DNA from 3 places in the Verminephrobacter eiseniae EF01-2 genome. Region 2 is predicted to be linked to each of the others. Evidence: predicted binding sites of a transcription regulator. Region 2 holds the regulator's gene; each other region holds the start of a gene.
What was found. The regulator FliA, encoded in region 2, starts transcription of late flagellar genes. The targets are predictions, from matches to a motif close to CTAAAGTTTNNNNNNNNNNNGCCGNTA.
Positions count from the first base shown of each region.

Region 1: a site for FliA is predicted at 4,222-4,248, ahead of VEIS_RS21275 (flagellin N-terminal helical domain-containing protein). Genes of this name have one in related genera too.
Region 3: a site for FliA is predicted at 1,978-2,004, ahead of fliS (flagellar export chaperone FliS). Genes of this name have one in related genera too.

Region 1 is NC_008786.1:4,843,526-4,849,687, reverse strand. Features, by position in the region: gene VEIS_RS21290 (sigma-54-dependent Fis family transcriptional regulator) at 1-82, shown strand, start outside; gene VEIS_RS21285 (O-linked N-acetylglucosamine transferase, SPINDLY family protein) at 266-2,449, opposite strand; gene VEIS_RS21280 (flagellin N-terminal helical domain-containing protein) at 2,534-4,054, opposite strand; gene VEIS_RS21275 (flagellin N-terminal helical domain-containing protein) at 4,315-5,820, shown strand; gene fliD (flagellar filament capping protein FliD) at 5,926-6,162, shown strand, end outside.
Region 2 is NC_008786.1:1,033,423-1,039,584, reverse strand. Features, by position in the region: gene flhA (flagellar biosynthesis protein FlhA) at 1-1,151, shown strand, start outside; gene flhF (flagellar biosynthesis protein FlhF) at 1,148-2,587, shown strand; gene VEIS_RS04575 (RNA polymerase sigma factor FliA) at 2,592-3,317, shown strand; gene VEIS_RS04570 (glycerate kinase type-2 family protein) at 3,376-4,758, opposite strand; gene VEIS_RS04565 (benzoate/H(+) symporter BenE family transporter) at 4,840-6,027, shown strand; gene gshB (glutathione synthase) at 6,054-6,162, shown strand, end outside.
Region 3 is NC_008786.1:1,231,989-1,238,150, forward strand. Features, by position in the region: gene VEIS_RS05445 (ABC transporter permease) at 1-681, opposite strand, end outside; gene VEIS_RS05450 (ABC transporter substrate-binding protein) at 678-1,694, opposite strand; gene fliS (flagellar export chaperone FliS) at 2,036-2,476, shown strand; gene VEIS_RS05460 (flagellar protein FliT) at 2,480-2,776, shown strand; gene fliE (flagellar hook-basal body complex protein FliE) at 2,834-3,157, opposite strand; gene fliF (flagellar basal-body MS-ring/collar protein FliF) at 3,347-5,023, shown strand; gene fliG (flagellar motor switch protein FliG) at 5,061-6,056, shown strand; gene VEIS_RS05480 (FliH/SctL family protein) at 6,040-6,162, shown strand, end outside.

The DNA of each region.
Region 1 (6,162 bases), 1.8 Mb from region 2:
ATTGGGGGTCTCGCGCAGCACGCTGTATCGCAAGCTGGAACTCTATCAACCGGGGGTCATCGCCAAACCGACGGGCGAATGAGGCCGGGACGGGCGGTTTTCCGGCCAGTGCTTGCGGCAAGAGCTTTCGGTCAGTGCTTTCGGTCAGAGCTTGCGGCCAGTGCTCCGTGACGGCTTCGCTGACGCGCATGACCGCGCCCCATCCCCGAGGGGCGGGCGCCCGGCCTGTGTGCCGACGATCCCGGGCGGCCCTCGATACCGCGATTCACGATCCCATCGCCTGCGTCGCATGCCACAGGTAGGTCACGGCAAATTCGCTGTGACCATGGGCGTGCTCCACCTCGGCCAGGCAGGCCAGCGCCACGGGGTCATTCGGCACCGCGTTCAGCACGGTTTCGGCCAGCAGGGTCAGCGCCTTCCAGTGGCGGCCGGTGATGGTGGCGCCTGCGGGCATGGCCGCCGTGCTGGCCCGGGCTTTGGCCACCAGCGCCTGCAAGCGCTGGTGCGCCTGCGCCAGGCTGATGCGCTGGCCCGGCCCCAGCCCCACCCCCGGCGCGGGGGGCTGGCGCCAGGCGTCGGGCAAGCCGGGCAGCCAATCGTCCAGGGCCTGCGCCTGGGCCTGGGCGTCATCCGGGTGCTTGGCCCGGGCCAGCCACAGCAGCCACATCGCGCGCAGGCCCTCGCCGAAATGGTGGTTGAAGAGGTCCTCGCGCATCAGCACCGAGCGCTCGACCTCGGCGCGCAATCCCAGGCGCAGGCGGTTCAGCGCCTGCCTGTCGGCGGCCAGCGCGCAGGCAATGCGCAGATAGTCGGCGGGCGTTGCGGCCAGCCATTCGGTGCGCCCCAGATAGCTCAGCAGGCCCAGGCCCATGCGGCTCTTGAAGCTCTGGCCGACCATCGAGACCACGGGCAGGCCCATCCACAGCGCGTCGAACGTGGTCGTGCCGCCGACCAGCGGAAAGGGGTCGAGCGCGATATCGATGCGGTGGTAGGTCAGGTACTGGTTGTCGCCCTGCTGCGCCACCAGTTCCAGCCGCTCGGGGTCCAGCCCCAGGCCCTGGCAGCGCTGGCGGTAGGCGCCGGCGAAGTCCGGGCCATCGAGGTTCTTGCCCTCGATCAGCAGGCGCGCGTCCGGCAGCGCTTGCAGCAACTGGCCCCACAGCGCCAGCACTTCGTCGCCGAGCTTGCCCAGGTTGTTGCAGCAGCCAAAGGTGATGTGGCCCTTGTCCAGCGCCGGCGTGGGCTGCACCTGGTAGCGCGGCTGGTAGCGCCAAAGGGGGTGTCGGCTCATCGGGCGGTAGCAGGCAAACAGCGTCGGCAGGCGGTACAACTGCTCGGTGTAATGCGCCTGGGCCTCGGGCGGGTCGGTGATCTCGTCGCTGAGCTTGTAATCCACGGCCTGCAGCCCGGTCGTCGCCGGAAACCCGAGCCACGACACCTGCACCGGAGCCGCCTTGTGGGCCATGGCCTGCAAGCCGTTGTAGCCGGTGTGCCCGGCCAGGTCGATCAGGATGTCGATGCGCTGCGCCCGAATCGCCTGCGCCTGCTGCTCGGCGCCCAGCCCCGCCAGGCGCACGAAGCGATCGGCATGGCGCCGCACCCGTTCGGTCACCGGGTCGTCGCGCGGGAACAGATAAAAGGCAAAGACCTCGAACTGGCGCCGGTCCAACTGCGCCAGCAAGCCCTCGACGAAGTACATCACCGAGTGCGTGCGGAAATCAGGCGACAAAAACCCGACGCGCAGCCGGCGCCATGGCGCGCCTTGGTGCTCGGCAAAGCCGGGCCAGTGCGGTTTCAGCGGCGGCTCGACGACCGCCGCATAGTCGCGCGCGGCCTGCGCCAGGCTGGCGGCGTCGGCCTGCGGGTCGGCCAGCATGAACAGCAGCCGGTTGGTGTGGTTCGACAGATCCCCGGGCGTCAGCGCAATGGCTTGCAGACAGTCCTGCACCGCCTGCCGGACCTGCCCCAGCTCGCGGCCATGGATTGCTTTCTGGGTCAGCGCGGCCGATTTTTCGCCCGGCTCCGTGGCCAGCGCAGCGGCTCGTTCGGCCGCTTGCAAACCCCTTTCGTGCAGCGTCAGCAAATAGCAGCATTGCGACAGTTGGAGCCAGCACACCGCCTTGTCAGGCCGCAGCGCGCAGACCTGCTCCAGAACCGGCAGCGCCTGCGCAGTGTGCGCATGCTTGAGCAACATGCTGGCGTAGTTGATCAGCAGCTCGGCATCGTTGGGCCACAGCAGCGCGCCGCGGCGGTAGACCTGCCCGCACGCGGCAGTCTTGCCCAGGCGTTCCAGCGCATGGCCGAGCAGCCGCGTGGCCGGCAGGTCACGCGGGTTTTTGCGCAACGCCCGCTGGCACAGGCGCGCCAGCAAGGGCCAATCGGCGCTTTGCAGCGCGTGCTGGAACCGGCCATCGACCGTGGCGCCGGGGGCCGGGTGGCTGTCTTGCACGCTGCGTCCTTGGCCGGGCCGCCGTTCGGGGCGTTGTACGGGGCGTTGTACGGGGTACTGTGCGGGGCACGGCTCGGGGCACGGCTACTGCAACAGCTTGAGCACGCCTTGCGGAATCTGGTTCGCCTGGGCCACCATCGCGGTGCCGGCCTGTTGCAGGATTTGGGCGCGCGACAGGTTCGCCGTCTCGGTGGCGAAGTCGGCGTCGAGGATGCGCGAGCGCGATGCCGACAGGTTTTCCGAGGTGATGTTCAGCGAGGCGATGGTGCTCTCGAAGCGCGACTGCAACGCGCCGAGCTTGGCGCGCTCGCCATTGATGAACGACAGCGCAGAGTCCACGGTCTTGAGGGCCTCGGTCGCATTTTTGAATGTCGTCACATCCAGGCCGGCCACTTCTTGCAGCGAGGAGGCGGAGTCGGCGGGAGCCGTGGTGTTGAAAGCGTTCGTGGTGGTGACGGTCGTGGAAAAGGGCTTGTTCGCATCGAGCACCACATACCCGCTGACGGTGGCATTGCCAACGCCGGCGGCGGCCGCCAAGGCGCCCGCGCTGCCTGCGGGCAGGCCATCGGCGTTTTGCTTTTGGACAGTGATCGTGCCCGCATTGCCGCTGTCACTGGCGCTTTTGTACAGGCCGATGTCCTGCCCCGTGGTGTTGGTCAGCACGATGCCGGTGGCGCCCGGGTTCAGCGCGGCGGTGACCCCGGTCTTGGCCGATTGCTCATTGATCGCGGCAATCGCGTTCGACAAGCCGTCGATCGTACCGGTCGCCGTCACATGGAACGCCATCGGCTGCCCGAGCGCGGGCGGGTTCGGGCGGTTTTCGCTGCGCAACTGGAAGGTGTAAGCGCCGGGCGCAGAAAAGGACAACTGCACCTCGGTGCGCGCCGAGGCCGTGACGCCGGTATCGGCGGTTTTCAGGTTGATGGCGTCGGCCATGGCCTTGGCCGTGTGGTTCGCCTCGATGCCGATGCTGGCCGAGCCGAGCGCGCCGCTGATGGCCAATGCCCCGGTGCCGACACCGTTGCTCCCCCAGGCGGCATCGGCGCCCATGTTGGCATCGGCGCCGGCGCCATTGGCCGCCGTGTTTTGGTTGTTGCCATACACGCCGGTGCGCAGATTGGCCGTGGCCGCGACGATGGTCTGGTTGGCATTGGCGCCCACCTGGAACTGCTGCGTGCCAAAGCTGCCGTCGAGCAATTTGGCGCCGTTGAATTCAGTGGTTTGCGCAATGCGATCGAGCTCGCTGACCAACTGGCCCACTTCCTGGTTCAGCGCCTGGCGGTCGCCGGGGCTGTTGGACGCATTGGCCGACTGCACCGCCAACTCGCGCACCCGCTGCAAGATGTCGCTGGCCGACTTCATCGCCCCTTCGGTGACCTGGGCCAGCGAGATGCCGTCATTGGCGTTGCGCGCCGCCTGGTCCAGGCCGCGAATCTGGCTCGTAAAGCGCTCGGAAATCGCCAGCCCCGCCGCATCGTCCTTGGCGCTGTTGATGCGCAGGCCCGAGGACAGGCGCTGTATCGAGGTGTTCAGCGACGACTGGCTCAGGCCCAGATTGCGCTGTGCGGTCAGCGACGCAATATTGGTGTTGATCGTGGCAGCCATGGCAGATGCTCCTTGAGCCGGACAGGGGTGACGGGCATTGTCGGCAGTGCCGCCTGGCTGCGTTGGCGCAATGAACCGCACCAAGACCGCGCTGTTTGCGGCTTGCCGCCGGGCGGCTACGCTACTGCGCCGCAGCGCCGCAGCGCCGGCCATCGGTCCCGAAGTCCCTCAAGTTTCCCGGGCCGGGGTCGAAAACATCGGCAACGGAAGGCGCAGGCCATCCGCCATCCGACAGGCCGCTTTTTTGCAGGAGATTCGCCATGGCATCGATCATCAACACCAACATTGCATCGCTGACCGCACAGCGCAACCTGGGCCTGAGCCAGTCGTCGCTGAACACCTCGATACAGCGGCTGTCCTCGGGCCTGCGCATCAACAGCGCCAAGGACGATGCGGCGGGGCTGGCGATTTCCGAGCGCTTCAGCAGCCAGATTCGCGGCCTGAACCAGGCGGTGCGCAACGCCAACGACGGCATCTCGCTGGCGCAAACCACCGAAGGCGCGCTCAAGTCCTCGGGGGACATCCTGCAACGGGTGCGCGAACTGGCCGTGCAGTCGGCCAACGCAACCAACAGCTCGAGCGACCGCCAGGCGCTGCAAGCCGAGGTCAGCCAACTGGTCAGCGAGCTCGATCGCATTGCGCAAACCACCGAATTCAATGGCGCCAAGCTGATCGATGGCAGCTTTGGCACACAGCCGTTCCAGGTGGGCGCCAATGCCAACCAGACCATTGTCGCGGCCACGGCCAATCTGCGCACCAGCAGGTATGGCAACAACCAAAATACGTCGTCCAATGGTGCCGGAGTTTCTGCGGCCACTGCCGCTTGGGGGACCAATGGCGTGACCACTGGCACATTGGCCATCAACGGCGCACTGGGTTCGGCCAACATCGTCGTCACTGACAACGCCACGGCCAAGGCCACCACCGACATGATCAATCTGCAGACCGCCAATACCGGCGTCACGGCCTCGGCGCGCACCGAGGTGGAACTGGGGTTCGGAGCGGTCGGGGCCTACACCCTTCAACTGCGCTCGGACAATACCCCGTCGGGGGCAGCGCTGGGGCAGGCCATTTCTTTCTCGGTGGCGAATACCGCGACCGCCGACGGCTTGTCGAATGCGGTGTCGGCGATCAATGAGCAGACCTCGAAAACCGGGGTCACCGCCGCGCTGAATGCGTCCAACAATCGAGTGGTCTTGACCAATGCCACAGGACAGGACATTGGTCTGTATAGAGCCGAGACTGACGCAACCAATGTAGGCGTGATCACTGTCCAGAAACTGCAAGCCGATGGATCGGCCGTTGGCGCCGCAGCAACCATAACCACCGACACTGCGGCCCAAAGTGCGACCGTCAGTGGTTACGTGGTGCTCGATTCCGACAAGTCCTTCTCCACTACCGCCACCACCACGAACGCTTTCAACACGACTGCCGCCCCGGCCTCCTCTCTGCGAGAAGTTGCCGGTCTGGATGTGACGACTTTCAAAAAAGCGACCGAGGCCCTGAAAACCGTGGATGCCGGGCTGGCTTTCATCAACAGCCAGCGGGCCAAGCTCGGCGCGTTGCAGTCGCGCTTTGAAACCTCGATCGACAACCTGCAGGTGACCTCGGAAAACCTGTCGGCATCGCGCTCGCGCATCCTCGACGCCGACTTCGCCGCCGAAACCGCCAACCTGTCGCGCGCCCAAATCCTGCAACAGGCCGGCACCGCGATGGTGGCCCAGGCGAACCAGTTGCCCCAAAGCGTTCTGGCCCTGCTGCGCTGAATCCCGGGGCCGGCAAAGCCCGATGAGACGGGTTTTCCGGCCTGCCGGCGCCGTTTGCTCAGCGCCATCGGACGCCACAATGCCCGTCGAACCTGGAGGTTGGGTATGGCCACCATTTCATCGCCCGGCATCGGCAGCAGCGGCCTGGATGTCAAGAACATCATCTCCCAGTTGGTGGCGCTGGAAAGAAAGCCGCTGGATGCGCTCAAGCAGCAAGCGACCACGGTCAATACCAAAATCTCTGCGTTTGGCCAGCTCAAATCGCTGGTCGCCACGCTCGACGACAGCACCCGCGCATTGGCCAGCGTCACGGGCTGGAACAGCGTCAGCACCGCATCGTCG
Region 2 (6,162 bases):
TCTTTCTGATCCTGGGCGGGCTGCTGGGCTACGGCGCCTGGCTGATGCACCAGCGCCAGAAGGTGCCGCCGGACTATGCGGCGCCGCCTCCGGCCAGCGATGGCGAGGCCAGTTGGGACGACCTGCAGCCGGTGGACCTGCTGGGCCTGGAACTGGGCTACCGCCTGATCAGCCTGGTCGACAAGAGCCGCCAGGGCGACCTGCTCACGCGCATCAAGGGCGTGCGCCGCAAGTTTGCGCAGGAAGTGGGTTTCCTGCCGCCGGCCGTGCATGTGCGCGACAACCTGGAGCTCAAGCCCGGCGGCTACCGCATCACGCTGCGCGACGTGATCGTGGGCGAAGGCGAGGCTTTCCCCGGCCTGTTCCTGGCGATCAACCCCGGCGGCATCAGCACCCCGCTGATCGGCACGCCCACCACCGACCCGGCCTTTGGCCTGCCCGCGCATTGGATCGATGCGCAGCACAGGGAAGCCGCGCAAATGGCCGGTTTTACCGTGGTGGACTGCGCCACCGTGATGGCCACCCATTTGTCGCACTTGATGCAGGTGCAGGCGGCCCGGCTGCTCAGCCGCACGGAGACCCAGCAGTTGGTCGAGCATGTGGCCAAGCTGGCACCGCGGCTCATCGAGGAAGTGGTGCCGAAAATGGTCCCGATCGCCGCGTTCCAGAAAGTGCTTGCGCTGCTGCTGCAAGAGGCGGTGCATATCCGTGACATCCGCACCATCGTCGAGACCCTGGCCGAACATGCCGGCAGCGTCTCCGACCCGGTCGAGTTGGCCCGGCGCGTGCGCATTGCGCTCGCGCCGGCCATCGTGCAGCAGATCTACGGCCCGGCCCGCGAGCTCGATGTCATCGCCATCGAACCCGGCCTGGAGCGTCTGTTGGTCCAGGCCCTGGGCAATGCCAACGGCACCGGCCCGGCGCTGGACCCCGGCGTGGCCGATCTGCTCACGCACAAGGCGGCCGAGGTGGCCCTGCAGCAAGAGGAAAAGGGCCTGCCCGCCTGCCTGCTGGTGCCCGACCAGATCCGCAGCGCCATCGCCCGCCTGCTGCGCCGTGCCGCGCCCCGGTTGCAGGTGCTCGCGCACAGTGAGATTCCGGAGACCCACAGCATCCGCATCGGGCCTATCCTGCAAGGGGCAGCCGCATGAACATCCAACGCTTTCACGCATCCACCTCCCGGGAGGCCCTGGCGAAAGCGCGCATGGCCTTCGGCGACGGCACCCTGATCTTGTCCAACCGTCCCACGGCCCAGGGCGTCGAAGTGCTGGCCACGGCCGAAAGCCTGCTGTCGGCGCTCGATGCCACTGCGGCCAGCCCCCCACCCCCTCCACCGGCCCCACCCGCCCCACCCGCCCCACCCCGCCCAGGTCGCCCGGAGCGCAATCCGGTGGCGCAAGACACCGAACAACTGGCGATGAGCACCCTGTCGTTTCAGGATTACGTGCGCGAGCGCATGTTGCGCCGCCGCCATGAGGCCGCACTGCAGAGTCCCGCGCCAGCGCCCCCGGCAACGCCGACCCCGTCAGGACAGCGCCGCGAACCGGCGCCTACGCCGATACCGGCGGCGTCCGGGCCCATGCCCGCGCCGGCGTTCGAACCGATGCCGGCGTCCGCCGTGGCACACCCCAACCCGCCCGGCGTGGCGCAGCAACTGCATGCGATGCAGGCGCTGATCGAAGACCGCCTGGACACGCTGGCCTGGCTGGGGCAGGCGCGCCAGCACCCGATACAGTCGCAGCTGATGCTCAAGCTGATCCGCGCCGCCTACTCGCCCACGCTGGCCCGCGCACTGCTCGAACGCATGCCGCCCGACCTGTCGGCCGCCGCCTCGGTGCGCTGGCTGCTGCAGGCGCTGGCACACAACCTGCGCACCGATCTGGCCGCACCCCCGCTGTACGAGCAAGGCGGCATCTACGCGCTGCTCGGAGCCACCGGCGTGGGCAAGACCACCACCATCGCCAAACTGGCCGCGCTGTGCGCCCGCAGCCACGGCGCCGACAGCGTGGGCCTGATCACGATGGACGGCTACCGCCCGGGCGCGCATGAGCAGTTGCGCAGCCATGGCCGCATGCTGGGCATCGTCGCCCATCTGGCCCATGACCGCGCCGCGCTGCACGACCTGCTGGGCCTGTTTTGCGGCAAGAAGCTGGTGCTGATCGACACCCCCGGTCTGCCCCCCCGCGACCCCCGCAAACGCGAACTGACCGATCTGCGCGATCTGCCCCAGGTCAACCGCTTGCTGGTGCTCAACGCCGGCTGCCACGGGGATACGCTCGACGAGATGCTCGGCGCCTACGAGAGCGGCGCTGGCGCTGGCCCGCCGCAGGCGCTGCAAGCCATCCTGTCCAAACTGGACGAAGCGGCCAAGCCAGGCCCGGCGATCGATGCGCTGATCCGCCACCGGGTGCTGCTGCGCGGCCTGACCCAGGGCCAGCGCGTTCCCGAAGACTGGCAGCGCGCCGATGCGCAGCAACTGGTCAGCGCATCGATGCGGGCCCCGGCCCCATCGGCCTTCGACCCCAAGGCCAGCGAGTTGAACTTCTTCTTCTCGCCAACGCCTGCGCATGGTGTCTGGCACCACTGATCCGATGTACACCGCCAAAGGCCAGCTCGACCGCGATGCGCTGCTGCGCCAGCATGTCCCGCTGGTGCGCAAGATCGCGCACCACATGATCGCCAAACTGCCCGCCAATGTGGAGCTCGATGACCTGATACAGGTCGGCATGATGGGCCTGGCCGACGCCCTGTCGCGCTACCAGGTGGCCCAGGGCGTGCAATTCGAGACCTTTGCCAGCCAGCGCATCCGCGGCGCCATGCTCGACCAATTGCGCGAGGGCGACTGGATGTCGCGCAGTGCGCGCAAGAGCCAAAAAGAGATCGAGCAGGCCGTGCACAGGCTGGAGCAAAGACTGGGCCGCAGCCCGCTGGAGTCGGAGATCGCCAGCGAGATGGGCCTGCACCTGGCCAGCTACCAGAGCCTGCTGGGCAAGGTTCGCGGCACCCAACTGGTGTACCTGGAGGACATGGGACAGGGCCGTGACGAGCGCGAAGCGGAAGACGGATTTCTGGAGCGCCACATCGTCGACAGCGCCGCCGACCCGGTCGAACTGCTGCGCGACCAGCGCCTCAAGACCTCGCTGGTGGCCGCCATCCAAAGCCTGCCAGAGCGCGAGCAGCACATCATGGGCATGTACTACGAGCACGACATGAACCTCAAGGAAATCGCCGCCGTGCTCGGCATCACCGAATCGCGGGTGTGCCAACTGCACAGCCAGTCGATAGTCCGGCTGCGGGCCAAGATGCGCGCGCATTAGACGCTGTACGCAAACCGCCCCGAGCCGCCCCGAGCGCTTGATACCCATGCGTTTGTGGCTACAAAATAAGTAGCGCACGGAAGTCATTCACATTGGTGTACGTGGGGCCGGTCAGCAGCAGGTCGTCGAGCTTGGCAAAAAACCCCCAGGCGTCGTTGCGCGCCAGATGCTCGGCGCAGCGCAGACCCTGGGCCTCGGCCCTGGCCAGGGTGTTGGGGTCGACAAAAACCCCGGCGTTGTCTTCACTGCCATCGATACCGTCGGTATCGGCCGCCAAGGCCCACACGCCGCCCTGGCCTTGCAGCGCCTGCGCCAAGCCCAGGCAAAACTCCCCGGCCCTGCCGCCCCGCCCCGCCGGCACGCCGGGCGCGCGCGGGCGCACCGTGACGGAGGTCTCGCCCCCCGACAAAATCACGCAGGGCCTGGCAAACGGCTGCCCGCGCCGCGCCACCGAGCGCGCCAAGGCCGCATGCACCCGGCCCACCTCGCGCGCCTCGCCCTCGATCTCGTCGGACAACAGATGGGCCGCCAGCCCTGCCGCGCGCGCCGCTTCGGCCGCCGCCGCCAGCGCTTGCCAGGGCGTGGCGATCAAGTGCACGGCATGGCCCGCAAAACGGGGGTCGCCGGGCTTGGGCGTTTCCAGCATCCCGGCCTGCAATGCAGCCCCGATGCCGGCGGGCAGATCGATGCCGTAGCGCACCAGAAGCGCCAGCGTCTCGGCACAACTGCTGGCATCGGGCACGGTCGGGCCGCTGGCGATGACCGAGACATCGTCGCCCGGCACATCGCTGATGCCCAGCGTCACCACCCGCGCGGGCAGACAGGCCGCCGCCAGCCGTCCGCCCTTGATGCGCGACAAATGCTTGCGCACACAGTTCATCGCGCCAATAGGGGCCCCGCTGTCCAGCAGCGCGCGGTTGATGCGCTGCTTGTCCGCCAGCGTCAAACCGTCGCAGGGCAAGCTCAGCAATGCCGAGCCCCCGCCGGAGATCAGGCACAGCACCAAGTCATCTGCGGTCAGTCCCCGGGTCAGATCGAGAATGCGCTGCGCCGCCGCCAAGCCCGCCGCATCGGGCACCGGGTGCGCGGCCTGGACCACGTCGATGCGCTGCGGCAGGCCCGCAGGCCGGGGCGGGACATGCCCATAGCGCGTGATCACCAGACCGGACAAGGGCGCATCGGCAGGCCACAGCGCCTCCAGCGCCTGCGCCATCGCGCCGCCGGCCTTGCCCGCCCCCAGCACCAGGGTGCGCCCCTTGGGCGGCGGCGGCAGCCATGCGCGCATGCCATGCAAGGGTTGCGCGCTGCGCACGGCGGCATCGAACAGGGCGCGCAGGAAGGCGCGCGGTCGGCAGCGGAAATCCGGCAACGCGGTGGCGGACGACGCGCCGGACGATGTGGCGTCCGGCGCTGCGGCCGGGGCAGACAGGCTGGGGTGCATGGCGTCATTGTGCTGCAATGCCCGCCCGGGGCTGGCGCCCTGCGCAGAGCGCTCCAGCAGGCACGATGCCAGAATCGGGCCATGCAGTTTTTCAAAGACCTGAGCCTCTCGACCGCCGTCGCCGGGTTCGTTGCGGTGTTGGTGGGCTTTACCAGTTCGGTGGCCATCGTGTTCCAGGCCGCGCAGGCGTTTGGTGCCACGCCGGCCCAGATCAGTTCCTGGGTGTGGGCGCTGGGCCTGGGCTCGGGACTGTGCTCGCTGGTGCCTTCGCTGATACTGCGCCAGCCCGTCATGGTGGCCTGGTCGACACCGGGCGCCGCCGTGCTGGCAACGGCCGGGCTGGCGGGGGGCTTCGACATGGCGCAAGCCGTTGGCGCCTTCATGGCGAGCGCGGTGCTCATTACGCTGGCGGGCATCACCGGCTGGTTCGAGCGCGTGATGAACCGCATCCCGATGGAAATCGCCACCGCGCTGCTGGCCGGCGTGCTGGCCCGGTTCGGCCTGCAAGCGTTTGTCGCCGCCCAGACGGCGCTGCCGCTGGTGCTCCTGATGCTGCTGGTGTATCTGCTCAGCCGCCGGCTGGCTGCGCGCTATGCCGTGGTCATCACGCTGGCCGTGGCCGTGGTGTATGCGGCCTCCCAAGGCCGGATGGCCTGGTCGGCCGTGACGCTGGAACTGGCGCAGCCGATCTTCACCGCACCCCGGTTCAGTGTCGCCGCCATCGTCAGCCTGGCGATCCCGCTGTTTGTCGTCACCATGGCCTCGCAGAACCTGCCCGGCGTGGCGGTGATCCGTGCCACCGGCTACGACCTGCCCGTATCCCGGCTCATCACGCTCACCGGGTTGGCCACCTTGGCGCTGGCGCCCTTCGGGGCCTTTGCGCTGAACTTCAGTGCCATCACGGCAGCCATGTGCATGGGCGCCGAAGCGCATCGGGACCGCAGCCGGCGCTACACGGCCGCCGTATCGTGCGGCGCGCTCTATGTGATGATCGGGCTCTTTGGTGCGGTGATCACCGGACTGCTGACCGCGTTTCCCAAAGAACTGGTGGTGGCCATCGCCGGCTTGGCGCTGCTGGGAACCATAGCCAACGGCCTGGCAACCGCATTGCGCGATGAGACCCACCGCGAAGCGGCACTCATCACCTTTCTGGTGACACTCAGCGGGGTGGTCATCGTCGGCGTGGGGTCTGCATTCTGGGGCGTGGTCTGCGGCAGCATTGCGCTGTTTGTGCAACAGTACAGGCGTTCGCAGGCCGAAGACACTTGAGTCGCACACCCTTCTGATCTGACACCATGGAACTGCTCTTCATTGCCGACCCTCTGCACAGCTTCAAGATCTACAAGGACACCACGTTCGCGATGATGCGCGAAGCGCAGCGGCGTGGCCACACCCTGACAGTGA
Region 3 (6,162 bases), 200 kb from region 2:
CAGGACCACGACCTCGGTCTGAAAGAACTCTTTGCCGTTCATGATCAGAAAGCCAAGCCCTTCGCGCGCCGCGACCAGTTCTGCGGAGATGACGCAGGTCCAGGCCAGGCCCAAAATGATCTTCAGCCCGCTCAGAATCTGCGGCAGGCTGCCCGGCAGAACCACTTCGCGCATCACCTGCCAGCGGCTGGCGCCCAGGTTTTGTGCTGCGCGAATGAGCACAGGGTCGACATTGCGCGTGGCTTCGATGACGTAGACCAATGCCGGCGCAAAGCAGCCCATGAAGACGATGCTGTACTTTTGCGTTTCGGTGATGCCGAACCACAGCAGCGACAGCGGGATCCAGCTCATCGAAGGCAGGGGCCGGAGCAAGGAAAGAATGGGATCGAAGGCTGCGCGCGCATAGCGCGACATGCCCAGAAAGATGCCCAGCGGAATCGCGACCACCGTGGCGGCCAGGAATCCGGTCATCACGCGCCGGGCCGAGGCAAGCACATGCCCGGGCAACGCGCCATCGCTTGCCATGGCCAGGCCGCGCGCCCATACGGCGCTCGGCGGCGGCAAAAAGACCGGATCGACCAGGCCGCTGCGGCATGTGCCCTCCCACAGCGCCAGGAAGGCCAGCACGGCGACGCAGGCCGTGGCCAGCAGCGCATGCCGGGGTGTTGGATCGGGGTTCATGCCAAGTGCGAGGCATCGATCCATTGGCCAACGACCGGGGCCTTGTCGATCTGTTTGTGCGCCACCAGCATGTCGGCCAAACCCTGCAGTCCATCGACATAGGTGCCTGGCACCTTGAGCAGGTTCCGCTGCTGTTCGCTGCCGTACCACTGCGCCCCCAAGATGGCCTCCACCTGGTCTGCCAGCGACAGGCCGGTCAGCGCGAGCAACTGCCGGGCGGCTTCCTGCGGGCGGTCGCGCAGCATCGCGATGGCACTGAAATAGCCCTTGAGAAAGCCGCGCACGGCCAGCGGATTCTTGTCGGCAAACGCCTGGCGCACCACCAGAACATCCGGGCCCGGGGTGACCTTGTGGCTCTTGAACAGCGAGAACGCCGTGTCATCGGCGAGCAGCTTGATGCCCGGCAGCGCGCGAATCCGGTGAAATTGCGGCGTCCATGCCGCCGCCGCATCGATCTGGCCGGCCGCCATCGCCGCAGGCAACTCCGGGGCCGGCACATTCAGCACCGTCACATCGGCAGGCCCCAGGCCCGCGCCAGCCAGCAGGTCGAGCACCAGCAGGTGCGCGCTGGAGGCGAAGGTCACGCCGATTTTCTTGCCCCTCAGGTGCTCGATGGCGCTGACATCGGAGCGGACAAACAAGCCCTCGACGCGGCCGAAGTCCTCCGGCACGGCGATGATGGCAAAGTGCCTGGAACCGCGCGCCATCAGCGCCAGTGCCGAGACGATGCCGGTGCAGGCGATGTCGATCCCACCGGACAGGACGGCGCTCATGCGCGCCGAGGAGGTGCCGAAGGATTGCCATCGCAGATCGATCGACGCCGCCGGGAGCGTGCCGCTTTTCAGCGCCAGATAAGCCGGATAGTGGCCCAGCCAGGCCGAGCCGCCATAGTGGATGGTGGTTTGCGCGGCCAGCCCCTGGGCCATGCCGATGACGGGATGGGCGATGGCCGCAGTGGCGGCGCAGGCGCGCAGGAAATGACGGCGCGAGCGATGACGATGCAAGTGGTGCATGGGAACCTCCGGGTGGTGGGCGCGGCGTAACGACCCGCAGCGCATTCAACGCAACGCAATGCGAGCGCCAAGCCATCGGATCAGCGTTTCGAAACTCGTCGAAGACCTCGTTTTCCAATGCGCCACGGCTGGCCTGCAACCCTTCTAACCCTTCTTGTCTGGGGTTCTTCGGATTCTCTGTTGGCCGCCGGTCTTCGGAAATCAACGTAAGGGAAATCGATGCTCATCATCAAGAAAATCACTTTCGGCGGAACAGACCCCGTCGAGGGCTGCAATCAGGGGCTTCAAGTTTGTCCGGCGCGGGCCGATAACCTGAGGCAACCATCGCAAGGATCGCCAGCATGTTCAGCGCCTACAGCCCCCGTGCCGCCAACGCTTATCAGCGCATCGATGTGGAGACCAGCATGTACGCGCTGGACCAGCACCAACTGGTCAGTCTGCTGTATGGCGGGGTCTTGCATTCGATTGCCACGGCGCGCGGCGCCTTGGCGCGCGGCGATGTGTTGGGCAAGGTCAATGGCATTGCCAAGGCGATCCGGATTTTGCAAGAGGGCCTGGGCATTTCGCTGGACCGGGCCGGCGGCGGCGAACTGGCCAACAACCTGGGGGCGCTGTACGACTACTGCGTGCGCCGCCTGACGCTGGCCAATGCCCGCAATGACGATGCGATGCTGCAGGAGGTCATGCTGCTGATCAGGCCGGTGGCCCAGGGCTGGGATGGCATCAGGAACACGCGCGCCGACGCCCCGGCCGCAGCCCAATCCATGTTGGCAGGAGTTTGAGCCATGTCGCAGTTGATGGACTATTACAAGGCGATCGAAGACAGCAGCGCCGGCATGCTCGATGCGGCCAGGCGCGAGGATTGGGATGCGGTGCTGCGCTACGAAAGTGCCTGCGCCGTGCTGATCGGGCAGTTGCGCTTTCAAGCGCAACTGCAGCCATTGCGGCCCGAGCAGCGCCGGGAGAAGTCGCGCATCATGCAGCGCATCTTGCGCAACGACGCCCGGATCCGTTGCCTGGCCGAGCCTTGGCTGGCCCGGTGCGAGCAGTTGCTGGCCGACCGGTTGCCGACGCTGCACTGAAAGCGACGGGCGGCTGGCGCCCGGATTCAGGCGCGCGCCGGGCCGCAAACCACATCGTCAGACCTGCATGTTCATGATGTCGGTGTAGGCCTGCACCATCCGGTTGCGCACATTCAAGGCGGCCTGAAAGCCGATCTGGGCTTTCTGGATGGCGACCATGGTTTCTTCCAGACTGACGGCGGGGTCTTCCAACTGCACTTGTTTTTGCAGATCGGCCGAGCGGCTTTGCGCCGCGCTGACCGATTGCAGTGCGGTTTTGAAGGCGCCGGGAAATCCCGCTTCCTGGCCCACGGCCTGGCTTGCATCTTGTGGCGCGGCGGCGCGGCGCGCCAGGCCGGCGCTCGTCAGCGGGGTGGCAAGGCTCGGGGGGCGAAGGTCCATGGCGGTATCCCCGTGGGCAGTGGCGATATCAATGGCGATATGACGGCATATCCTGGCGCGCGCCACGGCGCCGGGTGTCGGGAATTGATGGCCATACGGGCGGTTTATCCGGCGAGCAGGGCGGCGGCGTAGCCAAACAATGGCCTCTACGCCCGGTCTGCTGCCGGGACTGTTGCATTGGAAAGCAAGATGTCGGCTGTTGCAGAGCTCCCCCCCGATCCGCTCCCGCCGCCGCCGACGACGGGGCCGCTGTGGTGGCAGCGCCTGTCGGCGCTGAACCGGGCGCAGCGCATGCGGCTGGGTGCGGGCGTGGCGCTGCTGGTGCTGGCGGCTGTCGCGGCCCTGGTTCTGGGGCACCAGCCGGACTATCGGGTGCTGTTTGGCAACCTGAGCGACAAGGATGGCGGCACCATCGTGGCCCAACTGTCGCAAATGAATGTGCCCTACCGGCTGGCCGAGGGCGGCGGCGCCATTTTGGTCCCTGCCGATCGGGTGCACGAGGTGCGGCTGCGCCTGGCAAGCCAGGGTCTGCCCAAGGGGTCGGTGGTCGGTTTCGAGCTGATGGAGTCGAGCAAATTCGGGGTGACGCAGTTTCAGGAGCGGCTGAACTTTCGGCGCGGCCTCGAGGGTGAGCTGACGCGCTCGATACAGGCGCTGTCGCCGGTGCAAAGCGCGCGCGTGCATCTGGCGCTGCCCGAGCAGAACGGGTTTTTCCGCGAGCAGCAAAAGCCTTCGGCCTCGGTGCTGGTGAGTCTGTATCCGGGCCGTTTTCTGGAGCGCGCCCAGTTGGCCGGCATCGTGCATCTGGTGGCGGCCAGCGTGCCCGAGATGGCGCCCTCGGCGGTCAGCGTGCTCGACGACACCGGCAAGCTGCTCTCGCGTTCGCCCGACGGCGCAGCGGACGCCGAGGTGAATGCGCAGCAACTGCTGCATGTGCAGCGCATCGAGCAGCAGTACACCCGCCGCATCCTGGACATTCTGGAGCCGGTGGTCGGCCGCGACAACGTCAAGGCGCAGGTGACGGCCGATGTCGATTTCACGCAGACCGAGTCGAGCTCCGAGCAGTTTCGCCCGAACCAGCAGCCGGAATCGGGCGCGGTGCGCAGCCAGCAACTGCTGGAAAGCAGGAGCGGCGCCAACAAGCTGCCCACCGGCATTCCGGGCGCGGTGAGCAATCAGCCGCCGGTGCCGTCCACGGCCCCCATCAATGGCCCCAACCCGGCGCCCAACGCAGGCGGCCAGCAAGGCCCGGACGAGCAGACCAACAAGCGTGAATCGACCACCAACTACGAGCTCGACCGGACGGTGCGCGTGGTGCGCGGCAGCACCGGGACCGTCAAGCGGCTCAGCGCTGCGGTGGTGGTCAACTACCAGTCGGTGCTGGACAAGGGCCGGGCCGTGAGCCGCGCGCTGACGCCCGAGCAGATCGGGCAGATGACGGCGCTGGTGCGCGAAAGCATTGGCTTCGACAGCGCGCGCGGCGATTCGGTGAACCTGATGAACACCCCGTTCCAACTGACGGTGACGCCGCCCGAGGCACTGGCCTGGTGGCAGCGGCCCGCGCTGATCGATCTGGCCAAGACCCTGGCCTGGCCCGTGGGTGCGCTGCTGTTCGCTGCGCTGGTGCTGCTGGGTCTGGTGTGGCCGGTGCTCAGGCCCCCCCGCGCCGTGGCGGGGCGCCAACTCGATGCGCTGGAGGCCGAGACCCCGGAGCGCCCGGCGTTGCCGGCACCGATCATCAGGAATGAGCCACTGCTGCCGACCCCCGAGCAGCTGCGTCTGCAAGAGGCGCGCGCGCTGGCCCGGGAGAATCCGGCGGCCGTGGCCAATATCCTGAAGACCTGGCTCAGCGGCGAGCCAGCCTGACCCCCCGGCCCAGAGCAGCGCTTGCACGGACACGCCCATGGACGACCAAGGTCTGCACGATGCCGCCATCTTGCTGATGTCGCTGGGCGAGGAGGATGCGGCCGAGGTGTTCAAGCATTTCTCGCCCAAGGAGGTGCAAAAGCTCGGCGAAACCATCGCCCGCATGCGCTCGGTCTCGCGCGAGAAGGTCGACGAAGTGATCAACCGCTTCGCCAGCGCGGCGGCGGCGCAAAGCCTGTTGGTGACCGATACCGGCAACTACGTTCGCTCCGTGCTCAGGCGCGCGCTCGGCGACGACAAGGCCGGGATGCTGATCGATCGCATCCTGCAAGGCGGGGATGTGTCCGGCATCGAGAGCCTCAAGTGGATGGACCCGCTGTCGGTGGCCGAGTTGCTGCGCAATGAGCACCCGCAGATCGTGGCGGCGATCCTGGTGCATCTGGACAGCGACCATGCCTCGGGCATCCTGACGCACCTGGGCGAGCGCCAGCGCAGCGAGGTCATGCTGCGCGTGGCGACGCTGGAGGGGATTCAGCCCACGGCCCTCAAGGATCTCAACGAGGTGCTGTTCAAGGTGCTGGCCGGCGGCGACAAGGTGCGCAAGAGCTCGCTCGGCGGGATCAAGGCGGCCGCCGAAATCATCAACCTGCTGGGCGGCAACATGGACACCATGGTGCTGGAGTCCATCCGCAGCCACGACCCGGACCTGGCGCAAAAGATCATGGACAAGATGTTCGTCTTCGAGGACCTGCTCAAGCTCGACGACAGGGCGATACAGATTGCGCTCACCGAGGTGCCCTCCGAGACCTTGATCGTGGCCCTCAAGGGCGCGGCGCCGGAACTGCGCGAGAAGTTCCTCTCGAACATGGGCAACCGCGCTGCCGAGGCGTTGCGCGAAGACCTGGAATCTCTTGGCCCGATCCGGCTGTCGGAGGTCGAGACCCAGCAAAAGGAAATCCTCAAGACCGTGCGGCGCCTGTCCGAAGAAGGTCAAATCGTGATCGGAGGCAGTGGGGATGACACCTTCGTCTAGCCCGCATCCTGGCCTGCGCTTCATTCCCCGCGAGGCGCTGGGCGCTGTCACGCCGTGGAAGTTTGGCGCGGTCGATGGCTCCGACCTGATCGCGCCCGCGCCTGCG